DNA from 3 places in the Marinomonas sp. S3726 genome. Region 3 is predicted to be linked to each of the others. Evidence: predicted binding sites of a transcription regulator. Region 3 holds the regulator's gene; each other region holds the start of a gene.
What was found. Region 3 encodes PhoB, which activates phosphate uptake and scavenging genes when phosphate is short. Its sites were predicted from a motif close to TGTCATANNNNTGTCANA; they were not measured.
Positions count from the first base shown of each region.

Region 1: TW85_RS17120 (esterase-like activity of phytase family protein) is a predicted target of PhoB. The motif match lies at 2,831-2,848, and genes of this name have one in related genera.
Region 2: TW85_RS21530 (inorganic phosphate transporter) is a predicted target of PhoB. The motif match lies at 2,928-2,945, and genes of this name have one in related genera.

Region 1 covers NZ_JXYC01000022.1:100,098-105,951, reverse strand. Annotated here, with positions in the region: gene TW85_RS17130 (beta-ketoacyl-ACP synthase III) at 88-1,257, opposite strand; gene TW85_RS17125 (patatin-like phospholipase family protein) at 1,553-2,701, shown strand; gene TW85_RS17120 (esterase-like activity of phytase family protein) at 2,936-5,134, shown strand; gene TW85_RS17115 (hypothetical protein) at 5,279-5,599, opposite strand.
Region 2 covers NZ_JXYC01000033.1:13,572-19,425, forward strand. Annotated here, with positions in the region: gene TW85_RS21520 (sarcosine oxidase subunit alpha) at 1-2,216, shown strand, start outside; gene TW85_RS21525 (sarcosine oxidase subunit gamma family protein) at 2,209-2,802, shown strand; gene TW85_RS21530 (inorganic phosphate transporter) at 3,152-4,732, shown strand; gene TW85_RS21535 (hypothetical protein) at 4,874-5,590, shown strand; gene TW85_RS21540 (hypothetical protein) at 5,672-5,854, shown strand, end outside.
Region 3 covers NZ_JXYC01000004.1:142,245-148,098, forward strand. Annotated here, with positions in the region: gene TW85_RS01820 (HDOD domain-containing protein) at 1-927, shown strand, start outside; gene TW85_RS01825 (chorismate lyase) at 1,010-1,594, shown strand; gene ubiA (4-hydroxybenzoate octaprenyltransferase) at 1,594-2,451, shown strand; gene phoB (phosphate regulon transcriptional regulator PhoB) at 2,534-3,229, shown strand; gene phoR (phosphate regulon sensor histidine kinase PhoR) at 3,236-4,567, shown strand; gene TW85_RS01845 (response regulator) at 4,654-5,550, opposite strand; gene cysZ (sulfate transporter CysZ) at 5,551-5,854, opposite strand, start outside.

The DNA.
Region 1 (5,854 bases), on a different contig from region 3:
TATTGTTTCACCTCCTTACAGTTAAACATCAAAAAAAAACCACCTTGATTTGCATCAAGGTGGTTTTTTAAACAAAGAAAAGAATGATTAACGTTTTTTAAGAACCAAACTACCAATAGAGTAACCAGCACCAAAAGAACAAATCACACCAATATCATCTTTTATCAAGTCTTCGTGATTTTTCGCAAAAGCAATAATTGAACCTGCAGAAGCCGTATTGGCAAAGGTATCCAATACTACAGGGGCTTCATCAGCTGTGGCATCTCTGCCTAATAAGCGTTTGCTGATCAATAAATTCATATTGATATTGGCCTGATGTAGCCACCAACGTCTCAATTGGGAAACTTGCACACCCACGTCATTTAAGTGACTCTCGATATGCTCTGCCGCCATTGGACAGACTTCTTTAAAGACTTTACGGCCATTTTGATGGAAAAGCTTATCTGTCGCGAATGGGTCTTCATCTGTGACTCTCGCAACATAACCAAAATTTGAACGAATATTATTTGAGTAAGAGGTTACGCAACGTGTACCTAATACATCAAAGCTATGTTCAGATTGACAAGTCCCAGCGGTTTCAACAACAACCGCTGTGGCAACATCACCAAAGATAAAGTGCGAATCTCTATCTGTGTAGTTCACTTGAGGAGAAGTTAATTCTGGGTTGATAACAAGCACGCATTTAGCACTGCCAGCAGCAACCGAATCATGGGCACGCTGCAAACCAAAGGTTGCAGCCGAGCATGCCACTAACATATCAAATCCAAAACCTTGAATACCGAGTTTTGCTTGCACTTCAATCGCGATAGCAGGATAAGAACGCTCAGTATAAGCACAGGCAACAATGACCATATCAACATCAGCTGGCGTTTTATTTGCCGCGAGCAAGGCTTTCTCTGCTGCTGCAACCGCCATTTCAGCTTGATGGGATAATTCATCATCCCCTCTCGCTTCAAGCTTAGGTCGCATACGATTGATATCTAATACACCTTCTTTTGAATAAATATAACGGCTTTTAATACCTGATGCTTTTTCAATAAACGCAGCGCTGGATAAAGGTTTTGGTCTTAATTCATCGGCTTCAATTTGGGCGGCATGATCAATATTGTATTGCGTTGCCCAAGCATTATAACTGTCGACTAATTCTTCATTGGTAATTGTATTAGCTGGCGTCCAAAGGCCAACTCCACTGATGACAACATTATTTTTATTACTGACTTGGTTTTCCATAGGATTTACTCGTGTTTTGTCAATCATTTAGTAACATTGTCTCGTAACTGAAACAATTAGTCCATTTACATTATGTTGATATTGTTAATAATAACTATAAGTAATAACTATAATTTACCTTTTTCTTCTTCTTTCTTTTGTATAGCACAAATTATCTTAATTAAATTTATCCAGCGCTTCCTTAAAGCTAGCAAAAAACCAACAACCTGTAGCCATTTGCTTGATTCATAAACAAAATTAATAAGTGAGTTACAAAAAACGTTATTGAGGCTTGCCTATCTCTAGCATATGCTTAAATGACTAAAAGGAAGGAGACGCTGTGATGAAACAAAATCATACCGCTTTAATTCTCTCTGGCGGCGGCGCTAGAGCGGCTTATCAAGTTGGCGTTTTATCAGCAATAGGTAAGATGATGCCTAAACACTCCAGTATCCCCTTTCCTATCCTATGTGGTACCTCTGCCGGCGCACTTAACGCCGCCATGTTGGCATCTAATGCTGATAACTTTACTCGGGCAATCAGTAAGCTGGCCTATCTTTGGCGCCATTTATCACCGGATCAGATTTATCATGTGGACTCTCTATCTATGATGTCTTCTGTGAGTCGGATTCTGTTGTCTTTATTTCAGCAGGGTAACCCAAAACAACAACTCTCTTTGCTCAACAATCAGCCGCTTAGGCAATTATTACAGCGTTTTTTAGATCTTGATCGTATCAACACTTGCATTCATAGAAAGCATTTACGTGCCCTTAGCATCACAGCCATGAGCTATAGCTCAGGTAAAACCACTAGCTTTTTTCAGGGGACTTCAAGTCTTGAGAACTGGGAAAACAACCGTAACCTGGGGTTAAGAAGCAGGCTAACTTATAACCACTTACTCGCTTCCAGCGCCATACCGACTATTTTCCCTGCTCAAAAAATTGGGGAACATTATTTTGCCGATGGTGCAATGAGACAACAATCTCCTATTAGCCCTGCACTTCACTTAGGCGCTAAGAAGGTCATGATTATTGGTGTCAGTGGTAATCGTGCACCAAAACATTGGCACAACGAAATGGCCAGACCTCACCCTCCGTCTATTGCTCAAATCACTGGCCAACTACTTAACAGTGCTTTCATTGATAATCTCGAAGATGATATTCAGCAGCTAGAACGCATAAACCAGCTGAGCATGAATCAACCTCAGAGTAATTACGAGCCGATTGATACCTTAATCATTTCGCCCTCTGTCGAGTTAGACCAATTAGCCGCACAGCATTATTCTGATCTACCTCGCAGCTTGAAATATGTCATGAGCTCTATTGGTGCTACCCCTAAAGCCGGTGGAAGTTCGGCGGCAAGCTACCTTCTTTTCACTAAAGATTATTGCCGTAGCCTGATTGAGTTAGGACAAAAAGATGCCAATTGGGAAAAAGATAAAATCATGTCTTTTTTAAATATACCGGTTCATGAGAAGCCTGTTTACGAATAACTCATTTTTCTTTGTGATTAGATTCCTTGCTAAATCATCACTTAATTTCTACTTAAACCCTAAACACGTTAATTAAGAACTTGCTTATAAAGCACACATATCGGGCCTTTGAGCCTCCTTTCAAAAAACTGACATCTAACCGTCATATGTTTGCACTAAATCAGTCATAATAAATCGGCACTATCTAATCTAACCAAATCACATAAAGCCATAACTTGTTAACAAGAGGTTAGAATGAAAACCACTTTGCTGTCTCAAAAACGTGCAATGAAACATTTACCTAAAACTCTATTGGGTTTAGCTATTATCTCAGCGATGGGCTCAGCTCAAGCTGAATCATTTAACCGTATCGCGACTTGGTCGGTTAAAGACAACCTACCAACTAATCTTGCACAAAGCACAGAAACATCAGCAGAAATCATTACAGCAAGTAAAGATGGCAACACCTTAATTTATTCTGATAGCCCATTAGGTGGTCTTGGTTTTATTGATATCAAAAACGCTAATGCACCAAAGGCCGCTGGTTTTCTTGCCCTTGATGGCGAACCGACATCGGTTTCAACTACAAAAAAGTATGCTTTAACTGGGGTTAACACCTCAGCAAGTTACACGGCGCCAAGTGGTAAACTTAGTGCGATTGATCTAAACACTCATAAAGAAATAAGATCCTGTGACCTTGGCGGCCAACCAGACTCAGTCGCAGTATCTAAAGATGAGAAGTTTGTTGCCATCGCCATTGAAAACGAACGTGATGAAGACCTAAACGATGGCGCCATGCCGCAATATCCTGCAGGTAACCTTGTCATTCTGCCACTAGATCAAGGTTTACCAGTATGTGCTCAGAAGAAAATGGTAGACCTTAGAGGTCTAGCAAAAGTTGCTCCTACCGATCCAGAGCCTGAATTTGTTGACTTTAATGACGCCAACGAAATCGTAGTGACACTACAAGAAAACAACCATCTCGTTGTTGTTGACGCTGCAAGCGGTAAGATCTTGTCACACTTCCCTGCAGGTGCTGTAAACCTTAACAATGTTGACCTGAAAGAAGAAAGAGCCCTGACATTTGATGGCCAACAAGTACAAAGAAAGCGTGAACCTGATGCGGTTCAATGGCTGGATAATGATCGCTTTGTTACCGCCAACGAAGGTGATTTTGAAGGTGGATCCCGTGGCTTCACCATCTTTAATAAACAAGGTGATGTGTTATTTGAGTCAGGCTTAGAGCTTGAGTATCGCATGGCAATGGCAGGTCACTATCCTGATAAACGCTCAGGTAATAAAGGTGTAGAGCCTGAAGGCCTTGAAGTGGCTAGCTTTAACGGTGAGACCTATATTTTTGTGTTAGCAGAACGTGCTGGCCTTGTGGGTGTTTATAAAGATACAGGTGCTAAACCTGAGTTTGTACAGCTTTTACCTTCAGGTATTGCACCAGAAGGAGCCATTGCGATTCCTGGTCGTAACCTATTTGTCACAGCGAACGAAAAAGACTTAATCGAAGATAAAGGCCCTCGCTCTCACGTGATGATCTACCAACGTAGCCAAAAAGCAGCAGCCTATCCGCAAATTGAATCTGTGATGAATGGTGAGCGTCCTCTAGGTTGGGGCGCATTATCTGGCCTTGTTAGTGATACCAAGCAGAGCAAAAAATTCTATGCTGTTAACGATAGTTTTTATCGTAACCAAGCAAGTATTTTCACTATAGATGCAAGCACGACACCGGCAAAAATCATCAGCGCCCTACCTGTATTAAGAGACGGTTTACCTGCTCAAAAGCTTGACCTTGAAGGGATCACAAATGATGGTAAAGGCGGCTTTTGGGTAGCGTCTGAGGGTCGTACAGATCGTTTAACACCCCATGCGATTTACAACATCAACAAAAAAGGTGAAATCAAAAAAGAAATCCCTTTCCCCGCTGAACTACTAGCAGTTGAAAAGCGTTTTGGTGCTGAAGGTATTACCCGAATAGGCGATACCCTATGGATTGCGATTCAACGTCAATGGAAGGATGATCCAAAAAACACCACCAAGCTGGTCTCATATAACACTAAAACCAAAGAATGGGGTGCAGTTCGCTACCCTACGCAAGAAAGCAAAAAAGGCTGGGTTGGTTTATCTGAAATCACGGCTCACGGTGATTGGGTATACATAATAGAGCGTGACAACCAAATAGATGACAACGCAAAAATTAAGCGTTTATACAAGGTTGCAGTCTCTCAGTTAAAACCAGCCAAATTAGGCTCGAAACTGCCTTTGGTTAAAAAAGAGTTAGCCCACGACTTCATCCCTAACCTGAAAGAAGGTAATGGCTATGTTACTGACAAGATCGAAGGCTTTGCAATTGATAGCAAAGGCGTAGGTTTTGCACTAACCGATAATGACGGTGTGGATGACAGCTCTGGCGAGACACTTTTCTTTACTATCGGAAAAATGTAAAACTCGTTGAGCAAAAAAAGGCCAGACATTATGTCTGGCCTTTTTATTTAAAATACAGCCCTTTCTGGATTAGGCCCTTTCACTCAATCACAAACCAATTTAAAAATATGAAACTAAAATTTAATACTCAAAATTTTGTAAAACTTATTTTGCGTTATTTAAACTAAAAGCCAAAAATATAGTTAAAAAACCTGCTAAGAAAAACACCATGATGCCCAATAAAATACGGCTTAACCACTGAACCTCTTTATCTTTGCAATAACGCCACTCCTGTTTAAAGAGAAACTTAACAAAGGTTAGGTTACTGGTAACTGGATTAAAACTTAGAAGCGTTGGTCTACCTAAAGCATCGAAAACCTTAGGAAACTTCAATTCCAACACTTTAAAAACACGGTAAGTTAGCAACAGCCAAATTAGAAAAGAACAAAAAAGCACGATGACAGATAAAGTAACAAACGTTTCCAATCCTAACTCCTTAATGCCAAACAATAATGTAGAGCATATTAAACAAGAGACATATGTAAAGTAAGCGAAAAGAAAGGTACCACATTCATTCCAAACTTAAGAGTTTAGTTGGGAAAAGTTACTCTTTTTTTAGTCACCTACAGATATAAAGTTTAGCAAAAATTATTAAACTGGCTGTGAAGTGAGTCAGAGAATTGGAAAATAAATGAGATTATTTATTAGTTCCATTATAAGAAAGAGCTGAATGAGTTGTTG
Region 2 (5,854 bases), on a different contig from region 3:
CAAGAGGGGCTCGTCAGCGTATGCATCGTGTCCGTGCGAAACAAGTTATCTTGGCACCAGGCGCACAAGAGCGACCTTTGATCTTTGCTAACAATGATATTCCTGGGGTGATGCTAGCTTCGTCTATTAGTGTTTACCTAAATCGTTATGCAGTCGCTCCTGGTAATGCTTTAGTTGTATCGACAGCAAACGACTCCGGCTATCAAGCTGCAATTGATTGGCATAAAGCTGGCCGAAAAGTAATCGGTATTGCTGATAGCCGCGCTGAGTCAAATGGCGAGCTGGTTGAAGAAGCTAAAAAATTAGGTCTTAAAATCTGGTTCTCACATGCTGTTATTGAAGCAAAAGGTAGCCGTCGTGTTTATGCTGCGACTGTGGCGCCAATTAATGCGGAAGGTACACAAGTAACCGGCACTAGCCAGAATTATGATTGCGATATTATTGCAACGTCTGGTGGTTGGAGTCCTGTTGTACATTTGAGTTGCCACACAGGCGCTCGTCCAGTATGGAATGATGACATTATCGGATTCTTACCTGGTAAAACGGTACAAAAGCAACACTGTGTAGGCTCCCTAATGGGACAGCATCAACTACACGACACTTTTGAGCAAGGCCTAGCAACCGGTGCACAAGCGGCATGTGAAGCAGGTTTTGGTGATGGTTCTAACTCAATTAAAGTACCGAGTGTTGATCTTGTTAAAACAGGCCAAGCTCAGGCGCTATTCTTAGTACCGCACTCTAAGTCAGTGAGTCGTGCACCTAAGCAGTTTGTTGATATGCAAAACGATGTAACTGCGGCGGGTATTGAGCTGGCGACACGTGAAGGCTTTGAGTCGATTGAACATGTTAAACGTTATACAGCGTTAGGCTTTGGTACTGACCAAGGTAAGTTGGGTAACATTAATGGTATGGCTGTTGCTGCTCAGTCTTTGAATAAGACCATCGCAGAAACAGGGACAACGATTTTCCGTCCATCTTATACACCAACAACTTTTGGTGCGATTGCTGGACGTGATACAGACAGTTTGTTTGATCCTATTCGTTATACTGCAATGCAGTCTTGGCATGAAGCTAACGGCGCCTTGTTTGAGGATGTGGGCCAATGGAAACGTCCTTGGTATTTCCCTAAGCCTGGTGAAACCATGCAACAAACATTGGATCGTGAATGTTTAGCAACGCGTAATAGTGTGGGCATATTAGATGCCTCTACACTTGGTAAGATTGATATCCAAGGTAAAGATGCGCGTGAATTCTTAAACCGTGTTTATACCAATGCTTGGAGCAAGTTAGCAGTCGGTAAATGCCGTTATGGTCTTATGTTGAAAGAAGATGGCATGATCATGGATGACGGTGTGACCTCTTGTATTGCCGATGATCATTTCATTCTAACAACCACAACGGGTGGTGCGGCTAATGTACTTGAGTGGCTAGAACTCTGGCATCAAACAGAGTGGCCTGAACTAGAAGTTTATATGACATCAGTGACAGACCACTGGTCAACCATGACTATTTCTGGTCCTAACTCTCGCAAAGTATTAGCGAAAGTATGTGATGATATTGATCTTGATAAAGATAGCTTTAAGTTCATGGATTGGCGTAGCGGTACCGTGGCGGGTGTTAAGTCTCGTGTCTTCCGTATCAGTTTCACTGGTGAGCTTTCTTACGAGATTAACGTTCAAGCAAATCATGGTTTGCACGTTTGGGAAGCTATCATGGAAGCGGGTAAAGAGTTTGATATTACCCCTTACGGCACTGAGACAATGCACGTATTACGTGCTGAAAAAGGCTTTATCATTGTCGGTCAAGACACCGATGGGTCTGTTACGCCACAAGATATGGATATGAGCTGGTGTATTGGTAAGAATAAAGAGTTCAGCTTTATTGGTAAGCGCTCCTTTACTCGACCTGATACGTCACGTACAGATCGTAAGCAATTTGTTGGCCTTAAGCCGAAAGATGCTAACGTTATTTTGCCAGAAGGTGCTCAAGCTGTTCGTAATCCGAATGAGAGTATCCCTATGACAATGGTAGGGCATGTGACTTCAAGTTATTACAGTGCGGTATTAGGCCATAGTTTTGCGTTGGCTGTAATTAAAGATGGTCATAACCGTAAAGGCGAGTCTGTTTACTTCCCGTTAGCAGATGGTCGCACCATTGAAGCTGAAATTACTGACTATGTTTTCTATGATGCCAAAGGGGAGAAACAGCATGTCTAATGTCAATGTTAAAGTTAGGCCTGATACACCACTGGCTCATATTAGTTTTCCGTCTGCAAAGCAAGGTGGTGTTACTTTTCAAGAGCGTGGATTTTATGGCCACCTAACGCTACGTGGTAATAGTGGTGATGCTGGTTTTGTTTCATCTGTCGAAGAGGTTTTAGGCTTAAGCCTGCCAGTGAAAGCGCTAAGTTCAGCGAGCAATGCGGATGTTTCTATTCATTGGATCAGTCCAAATGAGTGGCTAATTATCAGTGCTAAAGGTGATGAAGCTGAATTAGAAGCTAACTTACGCGCTAAGTTAACAGGCCATTTCTCTGTCGTGGATGTTTCTGGAGGTCAAACTGTGTTTGAGCTTTCAGGCGATGATGTGATCACCTTGATGAAAAAGAGCTGTGGTTATGATGTTGAAGCTGAATTACCAATGGGTAAAACAGTAACGACACATTTTGCTAAAGCTAGTGTGGTGATGAATCGACTTGATGAGAAGTGTTTTATGTTAGTGGTTCGTCGTAGTTTTTCTGACTATGTGTGGCGCTGGATTGAAGATTCAAGCCAAGAATTCGGACTTGTCATTAAACTGTAACAAAAGATTCATATATTAGTCACACTTTTGAAGCATTTAAAATTGCGTCTAATATTATGTGATTGATTATAAAGTAAATTTTATGATCAGACTTCAAAAGAGGCCTAAATTGGCCTCTTTTTTTATGTCACAAACATGTAATAAACAAAGGTTCTAACGCTTTTTATCTGTTTTTGCTCAGTGTAGAATTGCCGCCGTTACAATTTCATGACGAATTTGTTTCAGCCCAATATAAATGCCAAAGATTCAATATCGATTGCATGGATTGCGACCTTAATAAGCCAAGGTCGAAACTGATATTGAGAATAATGACTTTGGTACCATTTAATTTAAATAGAGAAGACCCAGAATGGATCGTGCAAAATCAAATTCTGTAACAACTAACTCGTCACTTCTTGGAAGTGATCTTGTTCGTCTAATTATTGCTGTTGCCTTTGTGGTAGCAACAGGTTTCTATGCCTCAATGAATGGCGAGAGTATCTCAAACGTTTCTATTCTAGCAATTGCTGCTGCAATTGGTGCCTATATGGCACTGAACATTGGTGCTAATGATGTAGCGAACAATGTTGGCCCAGCGGTAGGCTCACAAGCTCTAAGCATGACAGGCGCTATTTTGATCGCCGCTATATTTGAAGCATCTGGTGCTTTGATTGCTGGTGGTAGTGTTGTTAGTACCATCAAAAAAGGAATTATTAACCCGAATGCCATTGCTGATAGTGCAACCTTTATTTGGGTAATGATGGCCGCTTTATTAGCTGGCGCAACTTGGCTTAACCTAGCAACTTATTTAGGTGCACCTGTTTCTACGACTCACTCTATTGTGGGTGGTGTGTTAGGTGCTGGTATTGCTGCTGGTGGTTGGGGAATTGCTAACTGGGGGCAAATGTCTATGATTGCTGCTAGTTGGGTTATTTCACCTGTATTAGGCGGACTTATTGCAGCTTCATTCCTTATTTATATAAAACGATCTGTTACATATCAAAACGACATGATTGCTGCTGCTCGCAAGGTCGTGCCTCTATTGGTTGCTTTGATGGTTTGGGCTTTCTCTACTTACCTAATCATGAAAGGCCTTAAGAAAATTTGGAAAACAGATATTGTTACTGCTGCAATGCTTGGTTTTGCGATTGCAACAGGTGCTTATTTATTTGTTCGTCCGATTGTAGCGAAAGCGTCTGCCAGCCTGAAGAATCATAAAGACAGTGTTAACAGCTTATTTACTATTCCTCTGATTATTTCTGCTGCACTACTAAGTTTTGCACACGGTGCTAACGATGTTGCTAACGCAATTGGGCCGCTTGCTGCGATTAACGATGCACTAATGTCTGGTGGCATTTCTAGTAAGGCAACGATTCCATTATGGATCATGTTAGTGGGTGGTATTGGCATTGCGTTTGGTCTAGCGCTTTATGGCCCTAAACTGATTCGTACTGTTGGCTCGGAAATTACTGAACTAGATAAAACTCGTGCTTTCTGTATCGCGATGGCTGCTGCTATCACTGTAATCATTGCTTCTCAGCTTGGCTTACCTGTGAGTTCTACTCATATTGCGGTTGGTGGTATCTTTGGTGTGGGCTTCCTACGTGAATACCTTAAAAAGTCATATGAGAAAAAACTGGCTGAAATCATTGAACACTCAGAAGATGCTGGTCATGACAAAGATGAAACGAATAGCTTTGTTACACGCTTTGAAGCGGCTGATGTGGAAGGTAAACGTGCAATCTTACGTGAACTTAAGCAACTTAGAGATGATTCACCTATCTCTAAGAAAGAGCGTAAAGGTTTGAAGAAAGCAACTAAACAAGAACTAGTTAAACGTTCTGCTCTGTTTAAAATCGCAGCAGCATGGGTTATTACTGTTCCTGCATCAGGCTGTCTAGCAGCTATATTGTTCTACATGCTTGTTGGTTTTAACCATATTAATGGTTAATTTTTCCAAGTAGTCATTGAAAGGCCAGCTTATGCTGGCCTTTTTTGTAACTAAGTTTAGCGGAATGATATAAACTGAAGGGTAGTGTAAACAAAGTTACACTCAGTTTTCTTGTTTTTACGATTTTGAGTTAAGTCATTTATGGATAATCTGCTAATCATAGTCACCTTTGTACTCTTTGTGTCAATTCTAATTATTGGTTCACAATTAGCTCGTATTATCGGTGCACGCAGAAGAGCGCAATTATTAGCGGATAACTTATTGCAAAAACGCTGTGATCGTATTGCTGGCATTTTACATTTGATCTCTGATCGTTATATGCCAATTCAAACTAAGATGATTCTGACAGAGTTTTTGATAAGTGGTTTGACTCACTTACAGAAGATGAACAAAAAAGAGAGTCATGAAGCGACGCTGAATGAAATGACTCACGTAGCCAGTTTAATGAAAGCAGGGAAATATACGCTTAACCAGGAAAGAGTGTCTTCTAAGGCTCATCTAGATAAGGTCAATGAAGGCTTGACCGTGCTACCCACTTTTTTAAAAGGTTTAACGACGCAAGGACAGCTTGATAAAGGGATTGCCCTTAAACAAGTTGAGCAAATCCGCTTTATGAGGCAGTTAGCGACAACTGATTTTTTATCTCACATTGCTCAGCAGGATTTGGATGCAGATAGGTTAAGTCAAGCTAGGGAGAGGTATTTGAGTGCTTTAGCTGGTTTAGAAAAGTTTGTATCAGTTGAAAGTTCAAAAGAGGAAATTGAAAAGTTGCAATATAAAATAAGTCGATTGGATCAAAAATTGCATACTAAGATGAAAGCTCAAAAACAAGAACATACAGCGACTAGGTCAAACTAAAGGCTTAACTTAGGAGCTGATAACAAAAATGGTGAGATTTAAGATTATGCTATTGTTACTGTCAATCGTCAGAGGCTTCTAATGTCTTCATTTATTATCATTGGATTATTAGTTGTTGGCATTGGCTTTATTGGCTTTGTCGTAACCCTGCAGATGAAGGAGCAAGCTAGGTTAGAGAAGTTAAGAAAAGTCGCGATGCTGAATAATCAAACGCGACAAGTACGTCATTATCTTGATGACTTACCTCCTCAGTACCAACCAAAA
Region 3 (5,854 bases):
TTCTCTATCCCTCAAGGCCAGCTTAAAAGAGAAGTCGAGAATCATGAACAAGATGAAGAAAGCATGTTAAATGCTTTGGGTGGCTTTCAATCCATTCGCCTTCGTCAACGTTTAGAAGAAACTCTTGAACTCCCTCCTTTACCAGCATCATCACAGCGCATCATACGTTTATGTGCTGATGAAAATGCTGGCACTGACGAGTTATGCGAAGTGATTAGCCTTGATCCTAGTTTGGCCGCTCAGGTAGTCAGTTGGGCAAGCTCTCCTTACTATGGGGCTCCTGGGGAGATTGAGTCGGTTGAAGATGCCATAATTCGCGTATTAGGCTTTGATATGGTTATGAACTTGGCACTTGGTCTTTCTATGGGAAAAGCACTCGCGGTACCAGAGAACGGCCCTCGCCATTATGACAACTATTGGCTAGAAGCCGTTTCCTTCGCTTCACTGATGGAAGCTATGGTCAAAGCTATGCCGGCTAAAAAGCGTCCGAGGCTAGGGCATGCATACCTAGCAGGCTTGCTGCATAACTTTGGTTTGCTCGCTATAGGGGCTGTGTTACCGCCTCATTTTAATATCCTGTCACGCCAACTTGAGATTAACGCTCACCTTCCAACTAACTTGGTTGAAGTACAGTTACTTAAACTCAGCAGAGAGCAAATTGGTGCTTGGTTACTTCGCCACTGGGAATTACCAGCAGGCATCTGTAATGGCATTCGTTATAGTAAAAATTTGGCCTATGATGGAGAAAATGCCATCATAGCGAGAATGTTAAATGTTTGTCATAACCTGTTGAATAAAGAAGATATTTCTCAAGCTAGTCAAGATATGATAGGTCTAGATCAGAAGCAGCTACAAAGCCTTTATCAAGACCTACAAGATAACTCAGAGAATATTAAGTTGATGGTGTCTTTAATTAATGGCAACTAAGCCACTTAGAGCTCAATAGGAAACACTCTTTTCTTCAGTTCGGGTTAAATTTTTAGACTATTAGGACAATATCCTTATTTTGATGTCGATGATTGATCAGCCAAACAGCAACCCAAGATTAAACTTCACAGCGACCAAACAGTTTGATTATGTTTGGTCATCGTTAAGCCATGCTCACAGCAAAAATATTCCTGCCTTTATCTTCCCTTGGCTAGCCGAGCAAGGATCCTTGACCGCTAAGATTCAAACTCTAGGGAAGTTGACAGTTGATGTTATTTCGGACACTTGGGGCCAAACCACCCAAAGAGAAAGAAAAAAGCTTAATTTAAAAGCACGTGAAGCTGCTCGTATTCGTGAGGTAATACTTAATGTAGATGGTCAGGCGATTATCTATGCGCGCTCTATCATCCCTGCAAGGTCATTAAGAGGCCATTGGCGTTACTTGCCCAAGTTAGGCAACAAACCTCTTGGAGGCTTTCTTTATAAGCATAAAGGCCTTACACGAGGAGAGATAGAAGTCTCTCAACTACCAGCAAATTTGTTTTCCCATATAAACGAACCAACTTGGGCTAGACGTTCTGTTTTTTATCAATATGGCCAAGGCATACTGGTCAACGAAGTCTTTTTTCCAGCCATCAAACCCTTCTTAAATTTAAAGGAAGAATAATGAGTAAAGTCATTGCTTTAGCAGAGTTAGCTAGACTAGATAAGCCTATCGGCACCCTCTTACTCTTGTGGCCAACTTTGTGGGCTTTGTGGCTAGCGGCTGATGGCTTTCCTGACTGGCACTTACTTATTATCTTTATTGCTGGGGTATTTTCTATGCGCTCAGCTGGTTGTGTGATTAATGATTATGCCGACCGTAAAGTTGACGGTTTTGTTGAGCGAACCAAAGGTCGCCCATTGCCTTCTGGTAGAGTCAGTGAGAAAGAAGCCCTTGGTTTCTTTGCTTTACTCTGTCTCATCAGCTTTGTTCTTGTCCTTTTTACTGACCTAAAAACGATTCTTTTATCCTTTGTCGGATTAGGGCTTGCGGCATTATATCCTTTCATGAAACGGGTCACCCACTTACCTCAGTTGTTTCTCGGCTTAGCCTTTTCTTGGGCGATTCCTATGGCCTATGTGGCACAAGGCGGTGCTTTAACTGATATCGAACTTTGGATGCTATTTATGGCGAATGTGTTTTGGACAATCGCTTATGACACCTATTACGCCATGGTCGATCGCAACGATGATCTTAAGGTTGGTATCAAGTCCACTGCGATACTGTTTGCTCAATATGACCTTATTATTATTCTCTTGTTACAAGGGCTCACCCTGTCATTATTAGTTTGGGTAGGCGTAATTAGAGAGTTAGGCGCTTTCTTTTTTATAAGTTTATTTGTCTGTGCGGGTCTCTTTTTTCAACAGTTTTGGCAAGCAAGAAAAAGAGAGCGATCTGCTTGTTTTAAATCATTTTTAGATAATAACCGCATAGGATTATGTGTATTTTTAGGTTTTATCGCAGGCTTTTTTGTACACTAAATTAAGTCATCTGTGACATTTTAACTAAACTGTCACAATTGATCGTTTTAATTAAACCGTTCCAGAGAAGAGGATATATCCTGTGACCGGTAAAAAAGTATTAATAATTGACGATGAATCATCAATTCGAGAAATGATTGCCATTGCTCTTGAGATGGCTGGTTATGAATACCTTGAAGCGGATAATAGCCGTACCGCCTACGAGATAATCGTGGACCATAGACCCGATTTGATCCTTGTAGATTGGATGATGCCTGGTGGCAGTGGGATAGAGCTAACACGACGTCTTAAAAAAGACGCTTTAACAGCTGAAATTCCTGTCATCATGCTTACCGCAAAAAGTGAAGAAGACAATAAGATTCAAGGATTAGAAGCTGGTGCTGACGACTACATCACCAAGCCTTTTTCACCACGAGAGTTGGTTGCTCGCCTTAAGGCGGTACTACGTCGTGCTCACCCTCAGGGTGTTGATGAACCGATTGAGGTTGATGGTCTAAAACTTGACCCTCTAAGCCAAAGAGTTTCGATTGGCTCTAAGCCTTTAGAAATGGGCCCAACTGAATATCGTTTATTGAAGTTTTTAATCACTCACCAAGAAAGAGCTTACTCTAGAGCTCAACTGTTAGATCAGGTTTGGGGAGGGAATGTTTACGTTGAAGAAAGAACTGTCGATGTACACATTCGTCGCTTACGTAAGGCGATAGGAGATAGCCATGATTACCTTATTCAAACCGTTAGAGGTACAGGTTATCGATTTTCAAGCAAACGTTTGGCTTAAAACTATATGAAGACAGTTTGGAAAAGCGCCACAGTTAAACTTTTACTTGGTTTTTTCACTTGCCTATTTATTGGCACAATGAGCGAGCAAACTTTCCCTTTACTATTTATATATGCTTTAGGACTTTTAGCTTGGCAATATTACGAACTTTATCGCTTTCATAGCTGGATTCGCCGCTCTGGACGCTCACTACCTCCGGATTCCTCTGGAATTTGGGGGGATGTTTTTGACGCAGTTAACCGACTGCAAAAGAAACAAAGAAAGTCTAAAAAGCGCATGCAGCAAGCACTAGCAAGAATTGAAGATTCAACATCTGCATTACAAGATGGCGTTATCATGGCAGATAACACTGGCAGACTAGAATGGTGGAACACCTCTGCTGGAGATTTACTTGGCTTAGTTAAACCAACAGATAGAAGCCAGCCTCTTACTAATATTGTTCGTACCCCTGAGTTTTTCCGCTATTTTAGCCAAAAGCGATTTGGTGACCCTTTGGTAATCCAATCACCTGCTAAAGAAGGGGCTTTTCTAGAGTTTCAAACCACGCTTTATTCAAAAAATGACCACCTCATTTTTGTTCGTGATGTCACGCGTCTGCACTTGCTTGAGCAAATGCGTAAAGACTTTGTTGCCAATGCCTCACACGAGCTAAAAACGCCTCTCACCGTGATTAAGGGCTATCTGGAAACACTGGATATGTTTAAAGAGTCTTTGCCTGAGCGAATGCAAAAAGGCGTGGTGAATATGAACACTCAGTCTAATCGCATGGAATTACTGATCGAAGACTTACTGTTACTCTCACGTTTAGAAAGTAACCAAAGAGCAGACTCTGACCAATGGCATAATGTCAGTGATCTTATTCAGGTAATTTGTGATTCAGCGAAGGTATTTACCACCAGCGAGCATTTTTTAAGCTGGGATGCAGATGAAGAGAGCGCTATTTTCGGCAGTTACAGTGAACTTTATAGTGCCTTCTCTAATCTCGTTGTGAATGCTTTAAAATACTCACCTGATGGTGGCGAGATAGATATTAGCTGGCAAGTAAATAGAGAAGGTGGTGTTTTCTGCGTACAGGATAATGGCTTAGGGATAGACCCTAGATTTATCCCTCGCTTAACAGAACGTTTCTTTAGAGTAGATAAAGGAAGAGGGTCAGATACAGCTGGTACTGGCTTAGGTCTGTCTATTGTGAAGCATGTCTTGCACCACCACGATAGTAAGTTAGATATTAGTAGCCAGCTTGGTTTTGGCAGTACTTTTTCCTGCCATTTCCCTCGTACACGGGTAAGAGAATCAAGTCCACCAGAATTGGAAACCATAGATCAAGACGCGTCATAAATCTTGTAAGCTAGTCCAAGTAACTTGGGCTAGCTGTTTCTTTATCTAGTCATCTATCAGCCTAACCCTTAAAGCTCAACACCTTGCTACAAGCTTTCAAACAAGGCTTTGATAAAGCTTTCTTTCTCTGCATCCTGATCAATTAACCCTAATGTCACAGTTAAAAAGGATGAGGTTGGTTTTTTTTCAGTGGTTGCCACACCTTGAACATAATAATTCAGGCGGTTTACCTTACCTTTGAACTCTAAATCTAATACGGCTTGATCCAATACGCTTGGAATAACATCATCACTCTTAATCAAAAGACTGGCTTCGGTACAGCTAAACTGAATAACCATGGTTCTAAACTGCTTACCAGCAAAACGTACCATGCTAGGTACTTTAACGTCTTTGGTCGTGACTTTAGGATGCGTAATTTTAGGTTTAGTGACAGTCGCTGCTTTAGGACTTTTCCCACCTAGTAGCACATCTAGAGAACCAGAAGTATGGCTTGTCATACCTTTAGTGCCAGAGCCTGTTGCCGCTTTTGTTAAGCTGTCCAATACTTCTTTTTCAGCACCTGAGCCTCTAGCACCTTTGGCCATCAAGGCACCATCTAAATTATGCTTTTTCGCTGCTGACACTATCTTATTTACCAGTTGCTCACTGGAAAAAGGTTTACCTAGGTAATCTGTCACGCCCGTTTTAACCGCTTCAACCACATGATCTTTATCACCACGACTGGTGATCATGACAAAAGGTACATTTTCCTTTTTATAATTATCTTGCTGGCGGCACCAATCAAGTAACTCAAGCCCTGTCATTTCAGGCATTTCCCAATCACATAAGATCATGTCAAATTTGACCTTATTCATAAGTTGTTGAGCTTTTCGTCCGTTAACGGCTTCTTCCAACTGAGCTGATGGGAAATGTTTTTTTAAGGTGCGACGAATCAAATCTCGAGTAAAAGAAGCATCATCAACAACTAGAATTTTTATAGCCATTTATTTATTTCCAAAATCTTGTGCAAGGCTATCACTCTTTGAATAACTTGCTTTAAATGAATCAAACCAAAGAATGGTAGAGGCCACCACAGCTAACGGGATGACCACAAAATTAACAAACGGGATAGGTAATAGGAGCATTACTATGAAGCCAAAAGACCAGCATAAAACAGGCTTCTGCCTTAAACCTACTCGCATTTCAGCAAAAGATACTCGGTTATTATCAAACGAGTAATCCATATATTGTATTGCCAGTACCCAAGCGCCAAACAAGAGCCATAAGAAAGGCGTAATAATGTTCACT